4 regions of the Bradyrhizobium sp. SZCCHNS3052 genome follow, and region 3 is predicted to be linked to each of the others. Evidence: predicted binding sites of a transcription regulator. Region 3 holds the regulator's gene; each other region holds the start of a gene.
The links. Region 3 encodes PhoB, which activates phosphate uptake and scavenging genes when phosphate is short. Its sites were predicted from a motif close to TGTCATNNANCTGTCAT; they were not measured.

Region 1 (4,566 bases), on a different contig from region 3:
CGTTCTTCAGCATGCCCTTGGTCAGCATCTGGGCCAACGTCGAATCGTTGTCGCTCGTCCATTGGTTGGCCGCGATGTCGACAGTCCCCTGGGACAGGGCCAGCACCGCGTTCTCGTGGCTGCCGGTGAAGACAACCTTGCCAAAATACGTCTCGGCGTCGGTCACGCCCATCTTGTTGAGCTCGAAGCGGGGCACGTTGTTGCCCGACGTTGAGTTCGGATCGACGAGGCCGAGATTCTTGCCCTTGAGGTCTTCGACCTTCCGGTACGGGCTGCTCGCCTTGACGAAGAACACCGAATAGTAGCCGGTGCTGCCGTCGGAGTTGATGTCGTTGGCGAAGGCATCGGTCTTGACCCCGGTGAGCCGGGCGCGGGCAAACGACGCCGAGCCATAGCTCGCGATGTGGATGTTGCCGGCGCGCTGGCCTTCGATCACGGCCGCATAATCGTTGGCGATACGCAGCGTCACCTTCACGCCCAGCTCTTTCGAGAGATAGTTCACGAAAGGCGTCCAGCGCTCGGTGACACCCGAGGCGTTCTCTGCCGGGACCACGGCGAAGGTCAGCTCAGGATACTTCGCCTTCCAGTCCTCGGCTGACGCCGAGGCCGTGAAAGCCAGCGCAGCGACGCCCGCCAGAACGATGCGACGATTGATCATAACATGCCCTCTTGTTGCAGTAAGTAACAGGTCTCGCCCCCGCGCCATGCGGAAGCTCGAGCTTGCAGAAATCCGCGTCTCAGGCCACGGCCGCTTCGCCGAGTACCGGCACCGTTGCCGCCGGTGCCGGATGGATCGAACCCATCACCTCGTCCGCCTCGAGATCGTAGAGTTCACGTGCGATCTGCGCCGTCAGCGCCGACGGCACGTCGTCGAACACGATCCGTCCGGTCGCCATGCCGATCAGGCGATCGCAATAGCTGCGCGCCAGATCGAGCGAATGCAGATTGCAGACGACGGTGATGCCGAAATGCTTGTTGATGCGCAGCAACGCGTCCATCACGATCTTGGTGTTACGGGGATCGAGCGAGGCGATCGGCTCGTCTGCGAGAATGATCTCGGGGTTCTGCACCATCGCGCGCGCGATCGCGACGCGCTGCTGCTGCCCGCCCGAGAGCTGATCGGCGCGCTGCGCGGCGAGGGAGGCCATGTCGAACTGCTCGAGCGCCGACAGCGCCATGGCGACATCCTCCGCTGGCCAGAGCTGCGCCAGCGAGCGCCACGACGGGATTTCGGCCAGTCGCCCCATCAGCACGTTCGTCAGCACGTCCAATCGGCCGACCAGATTGAACTGCTGGAAGATCATCGCCGAGCGCGCGCGCCACTGCCGCAGGTCACGGCCGCGCAGCGCCGTCACGTCGAGATCCTTGAAGAGGATGCGGCCGCCGCTCACCGGGCTCAGGCGATTGATGGACCGCAGCAGGGTCGACTTGCCGGCGCCGGAACGCCCGATCACGCCGACGAAGCTGCCCGGTGCAACAGAGAAGGATGCATTGTCGACTGCGGCTTTCATGCCAAAACGGCACGTCAGGCCATCCACCACCAGCATTGAATTCTCCAGACGCCTCGCTTTGGCCTATCGCTAACGTCTGGATTCTACAGTTATGTGACAAGGACACTGCGGCGCCACATCCGTCCACACGCTGGCCGCAGTCATGCAGATGTCACGCCTCTGTCATAAGGGAGATCCAACACCCTCACAGGCGTAGAGACAGGACGCGAGATGGCCGGCAAGTCGCTTTCGATTGAACCTACAGTTGACCCTTCGGCCAAGCTCCAGGACGTGACGCTCGGCGCCTATTGCGAGATAGGCGCCCGCACCATCCTGCAGGAGGTGACGATGGGCGACTACTCCTATGTGGTCAACGATTCCCAGATCACCTACACGAGGATCGGGAAGTTCTGCTCGATCGCGGCGATGACCCGGATCAATCCGGGCAACCACCCGATGCAGCGGGCGACGCAGGCCCATTTCACCTATCGCGCCAGCGCCTATTTCCCAGGAGAGCCGGACGATGCGGAGTTCTTCGCCTGGCGGAGAGAGCATCATGTCCAGATCGGACACGATGTCTGGATCGGCCATGGCGCGATCGTGCTGCCGGGCCGCAACATCGGCACCGGCGCGGTCGTGGCGGCCGGCGCCATCGTCACCAAGGACGTTGCGGCCTATACCATCGTCGCCGGCAATCCGGCGCGCCCGATCAAGCGCCGGTTTCCGCGCGAGGTCGAGCAGCGGCTGCTGGATCTGGCGTGGTGGAATTGGAATCACGAGGCGCTGCGCGCGGCGCTGCCGGATTTCCGCAAGCTCGCGATCACCGCGTTTCTCGACAAATACGAGCCTGCCCTCGACGCGCGCGTCGCGGTGCGGCAGAGTGCCGCCCCATGACCGATATCTCCATCTCGCGGGGCCGCTGCCTCGTCGATACTGACCTCGTCGACACCTCCTTGATCATATCCGGCGGCATCGTCGCCGGCGTCGGGACACCGGGACGCCGGTCGGGTCTCGAACTCGATGCGGAGGGACTCACCGTGCTCCCCGGCATCGTCGACATTCACGGCGATGCGTTCGAGCGCCAGATGATGCCGCGCGCCGGGGTCGATTTCCCGACTGACGTTGCGCTGATCGACAGCGACCGCCAGGCCATCAGCAATGGCATCACCACGGTCTTTCACGCGACGACCTGGTCGTGGGAGCCGGGCCTGCGCAGCGCCGACAATGCGCGGCGCCTGCTCGAATCGATCGAAGCGCTGCGCCCGCGGCTCGCAGCCGACACGCGCTTCCATCTGCGCCACGAGACCTTCAATCTCGACGACGAGGAGGAGATCGGGAGGTGGCTCGCCGACCGGCGCGTCGACCTGTTCGCCTTCAACGACCACATGGATTCGACGGTGGCGAGTCTGGACAAGCCGCACAAGCGCCAGCGCATGGTCGACCGCGCCGGCCTGCCCGGCGCGGAGTTCGACCAGTTGGTCGCGCGCATCGCCTCTCGCGCCGATGCCGTTCCGGCCTCGATCGCGCGGCTGGCCGAGATCGCTCGCAAGGCTGGTGTCCGTATGCTGTCGCACGACGACGACAGCCCGGCCATGCGCAAGGCGTTTCGCAGCCAGGGCGTGACCATCGCAGAGTTTCCGGTCAACGAGGAGACTGCGCGCGAGGCCGCCCAGGGCGGCGACGCGATCGTATTCGGCGCGCCCAACGTCGTCCGTGGCGGCAGCCATACCGGGTGGACGAAGGCCAGCGACATGATCGCCAAGGGCCTCTGCTCGGTGCTGGCCTCCGACTACTACTATCCAGCGCCGCTGCTGGCAGCGTACCGGCTTGCAGCCGACGGCGTTCTTCCGCTGGCGCGCGCCTGGGATCTGATCTCGGGCGGCCCTGCACGCGCAGCCGGGCTGGCGGACCGCGGCATGCTCGCCGAGCGCCGCCGCGCCGATATCATTCTGGTCGACGACCGCGTGCCGTTGCGCCCCCATGTCGTCGCCGTGATCGCGTCCGGCCGGCTGGTCTATCTCACCGAGACCGACCGGCTGAACGCCCGGCCGGCGCGTGCCATGGCGGCGGAGTAGCGAACCATGGCCAAATTTCCGCGCTATGCGATCTACTATGCTCCACCAGCAACAGCCGACCTGACGGAATTCGGCGCGAGCCTGCTCGGATACGACGCGTGGAGCGGCGATGACCGCAGCTTTCCGAGCGAGATCGTCCGCGCGGTTCCAGACTGGGCTGAGCTGACCGCAGACCCGCGCAAATACGGCTTTCACGCGACCTTGAAGGCTCCGTTCGAGCTGTCCGATGCGGAGAACGAAGCCGCGCTCCGCAGCGCCTGTGCCGCGTTCGCGGCCACGCCGCGAGCCGTCCCGGCCATCCGTCCGATCGTGGACGCGATCAGCGGCTTCATCGCGATGATCCCCGGCGAGCCGTCGCCGGCGCTGCAACAGCTCGCGGCCGATTGTGTCCAGGCCTTTGAGCCATTTCGCGCTCCGATGACGGCCGACGACCGTGCTCGGCGCAAGCCGGATCTGCTGACACCACGGCAGCGCGATCATCTCGATCGTTGGGGTTATCCCTATGTCATGGAGGATTTCCGCTTCCACATGACGCTGACCTGCCGGCTGTCCGACGAACGGCGCCGGCCGATCCTGACGATGTTGCAGGAGAGATTCGCGGCACTGTCACTGACAGAGCTTCGGATCGACAGGATTGTGCTGTTCCGCCAGGCCAATGCCCACGAACGTTTCCGCATCATCGGAGACTGGCCGCTCACGGTCGTCCAGGGGGGATAGCGGCGTCAGCTCGGCATGGCCTGCATAGTGCGGCGGCGCCTCGCGGTCGAAGACCGAGAGTGGCGGCGAGATGTCGGCGCGCTCCCGCGGCAGGGCTCCCCATCCTGCCGCGAGCGCGGCTGAGGTCGCGAGAAATCGTCGATCGATCGACAGGCTCGCGCTTGCATTTGGTGCCGAGACAGTTTCGCTCATGGTGATGAACTCCTCCCAGGCCGATGAAAATCTGCGAGGAGACTATGGTCGGGTCATCGCGCAGCAAGGCGAAATAACAGACGCGATCTGCC
Region 2 (4,566 bases), on a different contig from region 3:
AAATTTAATATCTGCAGCAGTGGGTATGAGATAGGGTTTTTCGAGAACCGGCCAACGGTCCTGTCAGGACCGGGCTGCCGGGCAACCAACGGGAATCGACCATGTCGGACCTAGACCGCAACTATGCTTCACCCTTTGGCCGGGTGGCCGGGCGCGCCGATGCCGCGACCGTCGACGCCGGTCTGCGCGCCTACATGCTGCGCATCTACAATTACATGAGCATCGGCCTAGCCATCACCGGCCTTGCGGCACTGGGCGTCTACATGGCGTCGGTGACCGGCGATCCGGCGGCCGGCGTGTTCAAGTTCGGTAACGCCTATCTGACGCAGTTCGGCTACGCGATGTTCGTGAGCCCGCTGAAGTGGCTGTTCATCCTGGCCCCCCTGGTCATGGTGTTCGCGATCTCGGCCGGCATCAACCGCTTGGCGCCGTCGACCGCACAGATCCTGTTCTGGGTGTTCTCGGCCTTGATGGGCATCTCGCTGTCGTCGATCTTCCTGGTGTACACCCACACCTCGATCGTGCGGGTGTTCTTCATCACCGCGGCGACGTTCGGCGCGCTGAGCCTCTACGGCTACACGACCAAGCGTGACATGACGGGCATGGGCTCGTTCCTGTTCATGGGCCTGATCGGCATCGTGCTGGCGAGCCTCGTGAACCTGTTCCTGGCGAGCTCGATGCTGCAGTTCATCGTCTCGGTGATCGGCGTGTTCGTGTTCGCCGGCCTGACCGCCTGGGACACGCAGCGTCTGAAGAATGAGTACATCTACGGCTACGCTTCCGCGGGCGGCGACATCGCGGAGCGCGCGGCAATCACCGGCGCCCTGTCGCTGTACTTGAACTTCATCAACCTGTTCACGCTGCTGCTGCAGTTGCTCGGACAGCGCGACTGATCCAAGCGCTCGAACGAGCGACCTTCGAAGCCCCGGCCTCACCGCCGGGGCTTTTCGTTTGCACAAACCCCGATTGTGACCGGCGCAAAGCCGCAGCGGCAGCCATGCCGCGAGGCCGGATTGATCGCCGCGTCCGCCTGGGTATGCTTCCCCCCATGTCCGACATTGAAATCCGGCCCACCCAGGAGGCCGACCTTCCCGCCATCACCGCCATCTACGGCCAAGCCGTCCGCGAGGGCACGGCCACCTTCGAGCTCGACCCTCCGGATCTGGCGGAGATGACGCGCCGCTTCCGGGCGCTCCGCGACGGCGGCTTCCCCTATTTCGCTGCCCTGCTGGACGGAGAGGTGGTGGGCTATGCCTATGCCGGGCCCTACCGGCCCCGCCCTGCCTATCGCTTCACGGTGGAGAACTCGGTCTATCTCGCTCCGGCCAGCCAGCGTCGCGGCATCGGGATGCGCCTGATGCGGCGGCTGATCGACGCCTGTGAGGAGGGAGGCTTTCGCCAGATGATCGCCGTCATCGGCGACTCCGCCAATTCCGGCTCGGTCGGGCTGCATACCGCCTGCGGCTTCCAGATGATCGGCACCCACCCGAGCGTCGGCCTGAAATTCGGCCGCTGGCTCGATACCGTGATGATGCAGCGCCCGCTCGGGGCCGGGAGCAGCGACGTCCCGGCGTAAGGCAGCGCCAGTCGGAATGTCATGATCAAGCCGGAGCGCGTGGGATCAGACCAGGGCTGGTTTGGGCGCGATCACCAGCAGCACGCGCTCGAGCTCGTGGCCGCGGCGCAGGATCAGCCCGGTGGCCGAGATCACGCTGTACATGCCCTGCTTGCGTGCGAGACGCGGATCCTTCTCGATGCGGTAGATCGGCACCTCGGACGCCCGGCGAAACACGGAGAAGACGGCCCGGTCACGCAGGAAGTCGATCGAATAGTCGCGCCACTCGCCGTCGGCGACCATGCGGCCGTAGAGGTTCAGGATGCGGTTCAGCTCCAGGCGGTCGAACGTCACCCGGCTCGGCGCTGCGGCCGCACTGCGCGCCGCCGCGCGGTTCTCGCTGGGGTCGGCGTCCTCCGGCGTGAGGTTCATTGGCGTCCTCCTGTCATCCGTGTGACATGATCGCGCCATCCGGCAGAAGCCGCAAGGGGCCGTTTTCGTTGTTGAAGTTCGACCGAGCCTGCGAGGCCGTCGGTTCCGCGAACACGCAAGCGTCACGGGATCGTTAGCAGAATCATAATCGCGCCGTCTTTCCGCCCACCGACCGCCCCCGACCTTCGGCATAAGATTCGTGTGCGTTGGCCCGGTCCTTTCGGTTCCGGATTCCTCAGCCCCCAGCCCCCCGGGGTCGTCAGGATCGGGTCTATTCACAAGTAAGGCAAAGGGCCAACGCAAGTTGGTCCTTTTGCTTTTCTGGCGTGAGCTGCACGTAAGATTGTCGGGACGCGCCGTCGCACGGACGTGACGCGCCTAACGCAGGTCAGCGAAAACGAAGATCAGGACGACGGAAGATCAGCGCTCGGGACCGCGCGCTGTTGCTGAAGCCCGTCCGCCCAACGGCAACTCGGAAAAGGCGGCCCCGAGCATCGGCCCAGGGCGGTCGCGACTGCCGTCCTGCACATAGACGACGGTGCCATCGACGCCCTCGCGGGCGATCTTCTCCAGCGGCACGCTCCATCTGACCGGCGACCCATTCCAGTCACCCAGCTTCTGAAGACCGCGAACGACGTTGTAATAGGTCAGATCACGGCCGCTGTTCTCGCCGCGGCCGACCGAGATCGGGACCACCCGCGAGATCGAGCAGACCCAGACCTCGCCGTGCTTGCGCGGCATCTGGTCGTTGGCCGCGGCCACGGAGACAGTAAGGTCCTGGCCGTCGACCGACAGCCTCACCGGCACCGACATCACGCTGCCACCCTGGACGGTCTCCTCGATGGCGCCCTCGATCGCCTCGCGGTCGCTGCCGATCACATGCACGGAGCCGTTGACCACCGCCTGCGGCGTATAGACCTCGCGGTCGCCGCGCGCACGAGAATAGGCCCGCTGCCGGGCCGTGAAGCGGGAGTCGGCCAGCGTGTCCTTCCAGCCGAGATAGTCCCAGTAGTCTATCGGCAGGGACAGCGCGATCACCGAAGGATCTCTGGCGAGCTCGCCGAGGATCTTGTCAGCCGGCGGGCAGGACGAACAGCCTTGCGAGGTGAAGAGTTCGATCACCGCACGGGGATCGGACGCAGCGGGCCGGACGAAAGCGATGACCGCACAGACACTCAGCGCTGCGCGCGACCACCACGACATCTGTCCACTCATCGCCACTGTCCCGTCTGGACCACCGTCCGCTGCGCCCTGTGCATCACTGCATCCGCGATGCCGTCCTCGTAGTTAACAAACCGAAAATGCAAAAGAGGCGGCCTTTGTCATAGGCCGCCTCCTTCATCACCCGCTACTCACTTCAGAGTGAGCCAAACTGTCGCATCGCGCGTTGGTTAAGCGGCGAGCTTGCGCAGCACGTAGTGCAGGATGCCGCCGTTGCGGTAGTAGTCGAGCTCGTCGAGCGTATCGATCCGGCAGAGCAGCGGCACCTGCTGCGCCGCACCGTCGGCCGAGACGATCTCGGCGGTCAGGGTTTGGCGCGGCTTCAGGTCGCCTTGCAGGCCCTTGATGGTAACCTTCTCGTCGCCCTTGAGGCCGAGCGAGGACCAGGACGTGCCTTCTTGGAAGGTGAGCGGCAGCACGCCCATACCCACCAGATTGGAGCGATGGATGCGCTCGAAGCTCTGGCAGATCACGGCACGGACGCCCAGCAGCCGGGTACCTTTGGCGGCCCAGTCGCGCGACGAACCGTTGCCGTATTCGGCGCCGGCGAACAACACCAGCGGCACGCCCTCTTCCTGATACTTCATCGCGGCGTCGTAGATCGACATCTGCTCGCCGTCGGGCCAGTGCTTGGTCAGGCCGCCCTCGGGAATGTTGCCGTCGGCACCCTTGAGCATGAAGTTCTTGATGCGGATGTTGGCGAAGGTGCCGCGCATCATGATCTCGTGATTGCCGCGGCGCGTGCCATACTGGTTGAAGTCAGCCGGGCGGACCTGGTGCTCGCTAAGGAACTTGCCGGCAGGCGAAGTCAGCTTGATCGAACCGGCCGGCGAGATGTGGTCGGTCGTGATCTTGTCGCCGAACAGCGCCAGCACGCGGGCCTCGACGATGTCCTTGATCGGCTCGGGCTCCTTCTTCATGCCCTCGAAATACGGCGGGTTCTGCACGTAGGTCGACGACATGTTCCAGCGATAGGTCTCGCTCTCGACCGTCTTGATCTTGCGCCAGTTGGTGTCGCCCTTGAACACGTCGGCGTAGCGCTTCTTGAAGATCGACGCCTTGACGAACTTCTTGACGAAGTCGTTGACCTCCTTGGTCGTCGGCCAGATGTCCTTCAGGTAGACCGGCTTCTTGTCCTTGCCGATGCCGATCGGCTCGACCGAAAGATCCTTGGTCACGGTGCCGGCCAGCGCATAGGCCACGACCAGCGGCGGCGAGGCCAGATAGTTGGCCTGCACGTCCGGCGAGACGCGGCCTTCGAAGTTGCGGTTACCCGACAGCACGGCCGCCGCGACCACGCCGTTGTCGTTGATCGACTTCGAGATCTCCTCCGGCAGCGGGCCGGAATTGCCGATGCA
Region 3 (4,566 bases):
CTGTCGAACCAGTTCTGGAGCCTCAACCTTTCCAAGACGATGGCGAACCTGCCCGTCACCATCAACAATTTCGTCCAGAGCCCTTATGCCTACTGGAAACAACTGGCCTGGAGCGGAGCCCTTCTCATCACTCTGGCCGTGCTCGCCCTGAACATCGGTGCACGCATTCTCGGCGCCGAGAGGAACACCAAATGACCGAACTGTCCGTCTCCGTCAGTCAGCCCAATCACGCTCTTCACGGCAAGGCGCTTCCGGATGCGCCGGCCAAGGTGACCGCGCGCAACCTCAACTTCTACTACGGCGACCATCATGCGCTGAAGAACATCAACCTGTCGCTGGGCACCAACCGCGTCACCGCGTTCATCGGCCCGTCCGGCTGCGGCAAGTCCACGCTGCTGCGCATCTTCAACCGGATGTACGATCTCTATCCGGGGCAGCGGGCGACCGGGCAGCTGATGCTCGACAACACCAACATCCTCGATCCCAAGCTCGATCTGAACCTGCTGCGTGCCCGGGTCGGCATGGTGTTCCAGAAGCCGACGCCGTTCCCGATGACGATCTACGAGAACATCGCCTTCGGCATCCGCCTCTATGAGAAGATCTCCAAGTCGGAGATGGACGACCGGGTCGAGAAGGCGCTGCGCGGCGGCGCGTTGTGGAACGAGGTCAAGGACAAGCTCAACGCCTCGGGCCTGTCGCTGTCCGGCGGCCAGCAGCAGCGGCTGTGCATCGCGCGTACCGTGGCGGTCCGGCCGGAGGTGATCCTGTTCGACGAGCCGTGCTCGGCGCTCGATCCGATCTCGACCGCCAAGGTCGAGGAGCTGATCCAGGAACTCGCCGAAAACTATACGATCGCCATCGTGACGCATAACATGCAGCAGGCGGCGCGCGTCTCCGACAAGACCGCCTTCATGTATCTCGGCGAGCTGATCGAGTTCGACGACACCAGCAAGATCTTCACCTCGCCGAGCGATCGGCGGACCCAGGATTACATCACCGGCCGGTTCGGCTGACGCCGACGACATTGTCTTCAGGAGATCATCATGGCCAGTGAACATACCGCCAAGGCGTTCGACAGCGATCTGCAGGACCTCACCCGTCTGGTATCGGAGATGGGCGGCCTCGCCGAGCGGCTGATCGTCGATTCCGTCGATGCGCTGGTGCGACGCGACATCGCGCTCGGCCAGAAGGTGGTCGCCACCGACGCCGAGGTCGACAAGCTGCAACGCATCATCGAGGAGCGCGCCGTTCTTACCATCGCCCGGCGACAGCCGATGGCGGTCGACCTGCGTGAGATCGTCGGCGCGATGCGCGTGGCGACCGATCTGGAGCGTATCGGCGATCTCGCCAAGAACATCGGCAAGCGCGTCGCGGCGCTGGAGAGCGACTTCCATCCGCTGAAGCTGATCCGCGGGCTCGAGCACATGACCGATCTCGTGCAGTCGCAGGTCAAGACGGTGCTGGACGCCTATGCCGCGCACGATTTGCCGGCGGCGATGACGGTGTGGAAGGGCGATGAGGAAGTCGATGCCATCTGCACCTCGCTGTTTCGCGAGCTCCTGACCTACATGATGGAGGATCCGCGCAACATCTCGTTCTGCATCCACCTGATGTTCTGCGCCAAGAACATCGAGCGCATCGGCGATCACGCGACCAACATCGCCGAGACGGTGTTCTATATGATCGAAGGCCAGCAGATCATGGACAAGCGCCCGAAGGGCGACATGACGAGCTTCGCATCGACGATCCCCGGCAACTGAGAGAGACGGTTCAGACATGGGCGCCCGAATTCTGGTGGTGGAGGACGAGGAGGCGCTGACGACGCTGCTGCGCTACAACCTCGAGGCCGAAGGCTACGAGGTCGAGACCGTGGCGCGCGGCGACGAGGCCGACACGCGCCTGAAGGAGCGTGTTCCCGATCTCGTCGTGCTCGACTGGATGCTGCCGGGCCTGTCCGGCATCGAGCTGTGCCGCCGCCTGCGGGCGCGGACCGAGACCCGGCAGTTGCCGATCATCATGCTCACCGCACGCGGCGAGGAGAGCGAGCGCGTGCGCGGCCTCGCGACCGGCGCCGACGACTACATCGTCAAGCCGTTCTCGGTGCCGGAGCTTCTGGCGCGGGTGAAAGGCCTGCTGCGGCGGGCGAGTCCGGAGCGGCTGGCGACCGTGCTGTCCTATGGCGACATCGAGCTCGACCGCGAGAAGCGCCGCGTGGCGCGCTCTGGTAGGCCGATCGATCTCGGCCCGACCGAATACCGCCTGCTCGAGTTCTTCCTGGAGCATCCCGGCCGCGTGTTCAGCCGCGAGCAGCTGCTCGACAGTGTCTGGGGCCGCGACATCTACATCGACGAGCGCACCGTCGACGTCCATATCGGCCGCCTGCGCAAGCTGCTCAATCCCGGCCGCGAGCAGGACCCGATCCGCACCGTGCGCGGCGCCGGTTATGCGCTCGATGATCGCTTCGCCAAGAGCGAGCAGGTGTAAGGGGCGATCGGGCGTGAGGACGCAGCAGGTGTGAGACGCGAGGCGGCCCGATTGAGGAGATCGCGGTCCGCTTTCCGCCACGCCGCCGCCGTCTTGATCGTGTCTGCTTCGTGGCCCGTCACGATGTTTCGGTCCCAGCGGACGCCCTTGATCAAGACCATCATCATATCTCTTGCCGTGCTGCTCGGCGGCGCGGCGGGCGCCACGGCCGCCGAGCTCGAAGACGCGGTCGCGGCGGCAGGCAACGGGCAGCATGCGGCGGCGATGCGACGGCTGCTGCCGCTGGCCGCCAAGGGCGATGCGCGGGCGCAGTTCGACGTCGGCTTCATGCACGCCTTCGGCTGGGGCCAACCGCGCAACCCCGCCGAGGCGCTGGCGTGGTACCGCAAGGCCGCCGATCAGGGGCTCGCTGTCGCGCAACACTATCTCGGCATCGCCTACGTCAACGGCGAAGGTGTTGCGAGCAATTACGGCGAAGCCGGCCGCTGGTTCAGCCGCGCCGCGGCGCAGGGCTTCGCCCAGTCGCAATACATGCTCGGCCTGATGCTGCTCGACGGCCGCGGTGTGAAACAGGACGTCGTGCAGGGCTATGCCTGGCTGGTGATGGCGGGCCGTAGCGGCGTGCGATCGGCCGGCCGCGACGTGCAGCGGGTCAAGTTGACCGAGCCGCAGCGCGTCCAGGCCCAGAGTGCCATTGCGGCCTGGCGGCCGAAGCCGGAATCGGCGGAGGCCGGCATCGCCGCTCCGCGTCCGGAGCAACTGCTCGGGCTCGACCGCCACATCGGCGAGGTCGTCGATCCCACCTCGTGGCCGGCGTCGTCGATCGGCGTCGTCACCGTCGCGCAATACTCGACCGGCGGCTGGTGCACCGGCACGCTGGTCGCGCCGCGCGTCGTGCTCACCGCGGCGCATTGCGTGTTCAACGGCGTGGCGCAGGTCAGCCCCGGCAACGTCCGCTTCCTGGCCGGCATGAACAGGGGCACGCCGGCGGCATCGTCGGTCGCCGACAAGCTGATCGTGGCGCCTGATTTCGTCCCGACCCGGCACGACAGGTGGTCGCTCGACCGCTCGCCCGCCGATTGGGCACTGATCGTGCTGAAGGACGCGCTGCCGTCGAAGCCGGTTGAGGTCAGGGCGCTGACGCGCGAGGAATTGCAGGCTGCGACCACGGCCGGAACCATCTCCGAGATCGGCTATGGCCAGGAGCGGCGCTATTCGCCGACCGGCCAGCGCAATTGCAGCGCCGGCATGACCAAGGACGGGATGCTGCTGACGGTGCATTGCCTCGCCAATTTCGGCTATTCGGGCTCCCCCATCATGGCCGACGTCGGCGGACAGCCGGCCGTGGTCGGCATCTTCTCGGCGTTCCACGAGGAGACCCGGCTGATGTTCGCCGCCCCCGCGAGCCAGTTCGAGGCGGTCGTGCGGCGCGAGATCACGGCACAGAGTGCCTCGATGCGGTGAGCGAAGGAGGGGCGAGAGAAGAAGATGTCCCGCCGCTGGTCATGATCTGTGCGTGACTGGATAGCGGGTTGCCAAGCGAGAGGGCAATCCGGGAAGGGCCGCCCACGTTTTCCTGCAGTTTTTGCCTGCAGCGGGGGGCTTTACCGAACTGGCCTGGCTCTTGCTATAGTCCGAGTATGACGATTGTTCAAATTGATCATCCTCGTGCCCCTCGGCTGCTGTGGTGGCGATCGCAGCCCGGCCGCAACGTTGCGCTCGTCGGCGGGCTGGTCGCCGCCAACGCGCTCGCCTGGGCCTGGGCGTTCGCGCTCTACGCCGACCGGCCCGCCATCGTCGGCACCGCGATGCTGGCCTGGCTGCTCGGACTGCGCCATGCGGTCGATGCGGATCACATCGCGGCGATCGACAACGTCGTGCGGAAGCTGGTGCAGGACGGTAGCGCCCCGCGCGCCGCCGGCCTGTATTTTGCGCTCGGCCATTCCAGCGTCGTCGTCATCGCCACCATCGTCGTGAGCCTCATCGCCGGCGCCGACCTCCTGGATGAAGAGAGCGCGATCAGGGCGATCGGCGGCGTCATCGGCACGTCGGTGTCGGCCGGCTTCCTGCTGCTGATCGCGT
Region 4 (4,566 bases), on a different contig from region 3:
CGCGACGATCCAGGGATCGGCATCATGAAAAAGGCGGCCGACCAGCGCCAGACAGGCGCCAATCACCAGTCCGGCTGCCGGAAACCAGACCGACGCCCGTGCAAGATCGTCCGGTCGCGACTCAGCGACCCGCGGTGTCGGCAGCCGTGTCAGGAACTGCAATGCGATCCAGAATTCACGCAGACTCATGGCTGGATGATCTCGACTATTTCGCCCCAAGATACACCATCACCGCCCTGCCCGGCTTCGAGCGTGATCCGCGTGCCGGGCCGGATGCGCAGGCTCCACAGCTGGCGCAGCGGCCAGCCGAGCAGATGCGAGAGCGCTGCGCGCATGGCGCCGCCATGCGCCACCACCAGAACCGGCGCAGGCTCGGGCCGGGCAAGGATACGATGTGTTGCGCGCGCCACCCGCGCCTGCAAATCGGACCAGCTCTCACCGCCCGGCGCCCGGACCTCAGCATCGGCATGGAAGGTGTCGAGCAAGGCTTCGCCTCCGGGCTCCGCGGCGATGTCGCGATGCGTCCGCCCGTCCCAGAGGCCGAAATCGAGCTCGCTCCAATCCGCGTCGATGTCCAGCGCGCAGCCGGTCAGCCGGGCATAATCCTCCGCTGCCGCACGTGCGCGCGCCAACGGCGAGCTGACGACGCTGCGCCAGATCCGGCTCTGCGTCTGCCGCCGGAATTGATCCCAGCCGGGCTCGCTGAGCGGCGGGTCGGTGCGGCCGTCGAGATGGCCGTCCCGTCCTGTCGTCCCGTGCCGCAGCAGATCGATCCGCATCAGGACTTGGCTCCCGAGACGGCGGCCTCCGCAAAGGTGGCCATGCCCCCGTGGAGCGCGCAGGCCAACCGGATGATCGGCAGCGCAGTGGCGGCGCCCGAGGCCTCGCCAAGCCGCAGATCGAGGTCGATCAGCGGACGGGCACCGAGCGCGTCGAGCACGATGGCGTGGCCGCGCTCGGCCGAGCGATGCGAGAACAGCAGCCACGGACGGCAGGAGGGATTGAGGCGGACGGCGACCAGCGCCGCGACCGAGACGATGAAGCCGTCGACCAGCACCGGCCAGCGCCGCTGCGCGGCGGCGACGATCGCGCCGGCCATCGCAATGATCTCGAAGCCGCCGACGGCAGCCAGGACGTCCGCGACGGCCGCTCCCCCCGTGAGCCCGTGTCGCCCCAACGCATCGGCAATCACCGCAGCCTTCCTCGCCCGTCCGTCGGCGTCGAGCCCGGTGCCGCTGCCGACGATGTCCGCGGGCGCGCATGACAGCATCGCAGCGGCGATCGCTGCCGCCGACGTCGTGTTGCCGATCCCCATCTCGCCGAAGATCACGAGCTGCGGCGCGTGATCGGCCTGCCGCGCCACCGCGCGCCGTCCGGCGTCGGCCGCGAACGCGACCTCCTCCGGCGTCAGCGCCGCCCCGGTGCTGAAGTCGCGCGTGCCGCGCCGCGGCTTGTCGACGACGACACCGGGCACCGGCTCATCCGCCAGCGTACCGACATCGACCACCTCGAGCGGACAGCCCAGGCTGCGCACCAGCACCGAGATCGCCGCGCCACCGGCCGCGAAGTTGTGCAGCATCTGCACCGTCACTTCCGGCGGATACGCCGACACGCCCCGCGCCGCGATGCCATGATCCCCCGCGAACAGCACCACCGGGACCCGATCGGCCCCCGGCCGCTCCAACGCCTGCAGCGCCGCCAGCTCGACCGCCACCTGCTCCAATCGCCCAAGGGCGCCAATCGGCTTGGTCAACTGGGCCTGGCGTTCCAGCGCCGCCTGCCGATGGAGCTCGGACGGGGCCACACAATCAAGGCTGATCCATTCGGGAAGCACCACGGATCCTTTCAGCATCACTCGGGTTCAGGACGATTGCCACTGCGAGGCGGCCGAGACAAGCTCCGTGAGGCGCCCTATTGTCATCGAACCGTCATCGAACGTGACGACAGGTGGCTGCCGACGCAGCCCGAAAGACTCTCATGGAATACTTCCGCCGTTTCACCTTCCTGTTCGCCGCGCCCGTCTTCGAGACCGACGACCTTGCGGGCGTCCGCTTCAACCAGATCATCGAGGAGATCCAGCGCTCGGGCTTCGAGGTGGTGCGCGCCCGCAAGCTGGAGGACGCCGAGATCGCCGTGCAGACGGATGCCGCGATCGGCTGCATGGTCGTCGATTGGGGCAAGAAGGGCCTGGAAGGCAAGACGGCGTCGCTGATCAACCTGATGCGCCGTCGCGGACTGGACTTCCCGATCATCCTCCTGATCCGCCGCAAGCGGTTCGAGGATCTGCCGGTCGAGGTGCTCGACTTCATCGACGGCTATGTCTTCCTGTCGGAGGAGACGCCCGCCTTCATCGCCAAGAACCTGGTCAGCCGGCTGAAGCAATATGCCGAGACACTGAAGACGCCATTCTTCGGCGCGCTGGTCGACTACGCCGAGGAAGGCAACCAGCTCTGGACCTGCCCCGGCCACAATGGCGGCGTGTTCTACAGTCGCAGCCCGATCGGCCGGGTGTTCGTCGAGCATCTCGGCGAGGCCGTGTTCCGCGACGACCTCGACAATTCCGTGCTCGATCTCGGCGATCTCCTGACCCATGAGGGGCCGGCGCTGCGCGCGCAGAAGGAAGCGGCGCAGATCTTTGGCGCCGAGAAGACCTATTTCGTCCTCAACGGTACCTCGACCTCCAACAAGGTCGTGCTCGGGGCCCTGGTCACCGACGGCGACCTCGTGCTGTTCGACCGCAACAACCACAAGGCCGCCCATCACGGCGCGCTGCTGATCTCCGGCGGAGTTCCGATCTACGTCCCAACGGTTCGCAACCCCTGGGGCCTGATCGGCCCGATGCGCTGGGATCTGCTCGATGAGGAGCACCTCCGGCAACAGATCCGCGACAACCCGCTAGTCAAGGATCCTGACGCCTGGCGCAAGCCGCGCCCGTTCCGCGTCGCGGTGGTCGAGCAGTGCACCTATGACGGCACGATCCACAGCGCCGAGATGATCCTGAAGCGGATCGGGCACCTCTGCGACTACATCATGTTCGACGAGGCCTGGGCGGGCTTCATGAAATTCCACCCGCTCTACGCCGGCCGCTTCGCCATGGGCCTCGGCGATCTCGGGCCCGACGCTCCCGGCATCATCGCCACGCAATCGACCCACAAGCAGCTCGCGAGCTTCTCCCAGGCATCGCAGATCCACGTCAAGGACCGCCACATCAAGGGGCAGCGGCGGCGGATCGAGCATCGCCGCTTCAACGAAAGCTTCATGCAGCACGCCTCGACATCGCCGTTCTATCCGCTGTTCGCCTCGCTGGACGTCGGCGCACAGATGATGAAGGGCCGCTCCGGTGAGGTGCTGTGGGACGACACGATCCGGCTCGGCATCGAGTTGCGCAAGAAGATCCGGGCGATGCGCCGCGAATTCGAGGAGAAGGAGAAGGATCCGGCGCGGCGCTGGTTCTTCGAGCCATTCGTTCCGGATCGCGTATCGATTCCCGATGCGGCCAATCCCGGGGCTAGCCACGACGTGGCCTGGGAGGCGCTCTCGACCGACCAGCTCTCGACCGATGCCGCGCTGTGGCAGCTCGCGCCCGGGGCGGCATGGCACGGCTTTCCGGATCTCGCCGCTGGCTTCACCATGACCGACCCCAACAAGCTGACCCTGCTCACCCCCGGCTTCGATCGCACCACCGGCGGCTATGCCGATCACGGCATCCCGGCTCCGATCGTCGCGCAATATCTGCGCGAGAACCGCATCGTGGCGGAGAAGAACGACCTCAACTCGTTGCTCTTCCTGCTGACGCCGGGGGTCGAGGCGAGCAAGGCCGGAACCCTGATCAGCGGTCTGGTCGCCTTCAAGCGGCTCCACGACGACAACGTGCTGCTGGAGGACGCCATTCCGGAGTTCACCCGCAAGCGCTTTGCGCGTTACGGCATGCTGCGGCTGCGCGACCTCTGCGCCGAGATGCACCGCTTCTACCGCGAGGCCGAGGTGAGCGCGCTGCAGGCGAAGCAGTTCCAGCCGCAGCACTTGCCCGAGATCGCGATGTCGCCGCGCGAGGCGGCGCGTGCGTTGATGCGAAACGAGGTCGACTACCTGCCGATCGACCAGATCGCCGGGCGCATCGCGACGACGCCGTTCGTGGTCTATCCGCCGGGCATCGCCACCATCGTTCCGGGCGAACGGCTGTCCGAACGCGCCCAGCCGATGATCGATTACCTCAAGATGTTCGAGCGGGCGTTCAACGCCTACCCCGGTTTCGACGTCGAGATCCAGGGGCTGTACAAGGAGCTCGACGAGTCCGGCCGGATCCGGCTCCATACCTATGTCTGCGCAGAGTAATTCGAACCATGGACAGCGCGATCACGGCTCGCGAGACCGAGCCGACGGTCCTCGTCAGGCCGTCACGCGACGAAGATGTCGAGGCCATGCTCTCGATCTACCGGCGGCACGTCCGCCGCGGGGTCGAGGACAGCGCCGCCGGTTCCGGGGCGCCCGAGCCGGACGATCTCAAGCAGCGGCGCAAGAATCTGCGCAATCATCGGCTGCCACATCTGGTCGCGACATTCCGCG

Region 1: phnC (phosphonate ABC transporter ATP-binding protein) is a predicted target of PhoB. The motif match lies at 1,661-1,677, and genes of this name have one in related genera.
Region 2: QX073_RS29960 (DUF2794 domain-containing protein) is a predicted target of PhoB. The motif match lies at 1,999-2,015, and genes of this name have one in related genera.
Region 4: QX073_RS11355 (Orn/Lys/Arg decarboxylase N-terminal domain-containing protein) is a predicted target of PhoB. The motif match lies at 1,916-1,932, and genes of this name have one in related genera.

The regions. Positions count from the first base shown of each region.
Region 1 covers NZ_JAUETB010000002.1:127,980-132,545, reverse strand. The annotation lists gene phnD (phosphonate ABC transporter substrate-binding protein) at 1-658, opposite strand, end outside; gene phnC (phosphonate ABC transporter ATP-binding protein) at 738-1,547, opposite strand; gene QX073_RS08810 (DapH/DapD/GlmU-related protein) at 1,722-2,384, shown strand; gene QX073_RS08805 (alpha-D-ribose 1-methylphosphonate 5-triphosphate diphosphatase) at 2,381-3,565, shown strand; gene QX073_RS08800 (DUF1045 domain-containing protein) at 3,572-4,282, shown strand.
Region 2 covers NZ_JAUETB010000014.1:95,966-100,531, forward strand. The annotation lists gene QX073_RS29950 (Bax inhibitor-1/YccA family protein) at 102-893, shown strand; gene QX073_RS29955 (GNAT family N-acetyltransferase) at 1,049-1,576, shown strand; gene QX073_RS29960 (DUF2794 domain-containing protein) at 1,622-1,987, opposite strand; gene QX073_RS29965 (DUF1223 domain-containing protein) at 2,408-3,190, opposite strand; gene acnA (aconitate hydratase AcnA) at 3,379-4,566, opposite strand, start outside.
Region 3 covers NZ_JAUETB010000005.1:240,414-244,979, reverse strand. The annotation lists gene pstA (phosphate ABC transporter permease PstA) at 1-195, shown strand, start outside; gene pstB (phosphate ABC transporter ATP-binding protein PstB) at 192-1,013, shown strand; gene phoU (phosphate signaling complex protein PhoU) at 1,044-1,760, shown strand; gene phoB (phosphate regulon transcriptional regulator PhoB) at 1,777-2,484, shown strand; gene QX073_RS19055 (trypsin-like serine protease) at 2,632-3,948, shown strand; gene QX073_RS19050 (HoxN/HupN/NixA family nickel/cobalt transporter) at 4,125-4,566, shown strand, end outside.
Region 4 covers NZ_JAUETB010000002.1:699,577-704,142, reverse strand. The annotation lists gene QX073_RS11370 (adenosylcobinamide-GDP ribazoletransferase) at 1-189, opposite strand, end outside; gene QX073_RS11365 (histidine phosphatase family protein) at 186-779, opposite strand; gene cobT (nicotinate-nucleotide--dimethylbenzimidazole phosphoribosyltransferase) at 779-1,834, opposite strand; gene QX073_RS11355 (Orn/Lys/Arg decarboxylase N-terminal domain-containing protein) at 1,978-4,335, shown strand; gene QX073_RS11350 (GNAT family N-acetyltransferase) at 4,344-4,566, shown strand, end outside.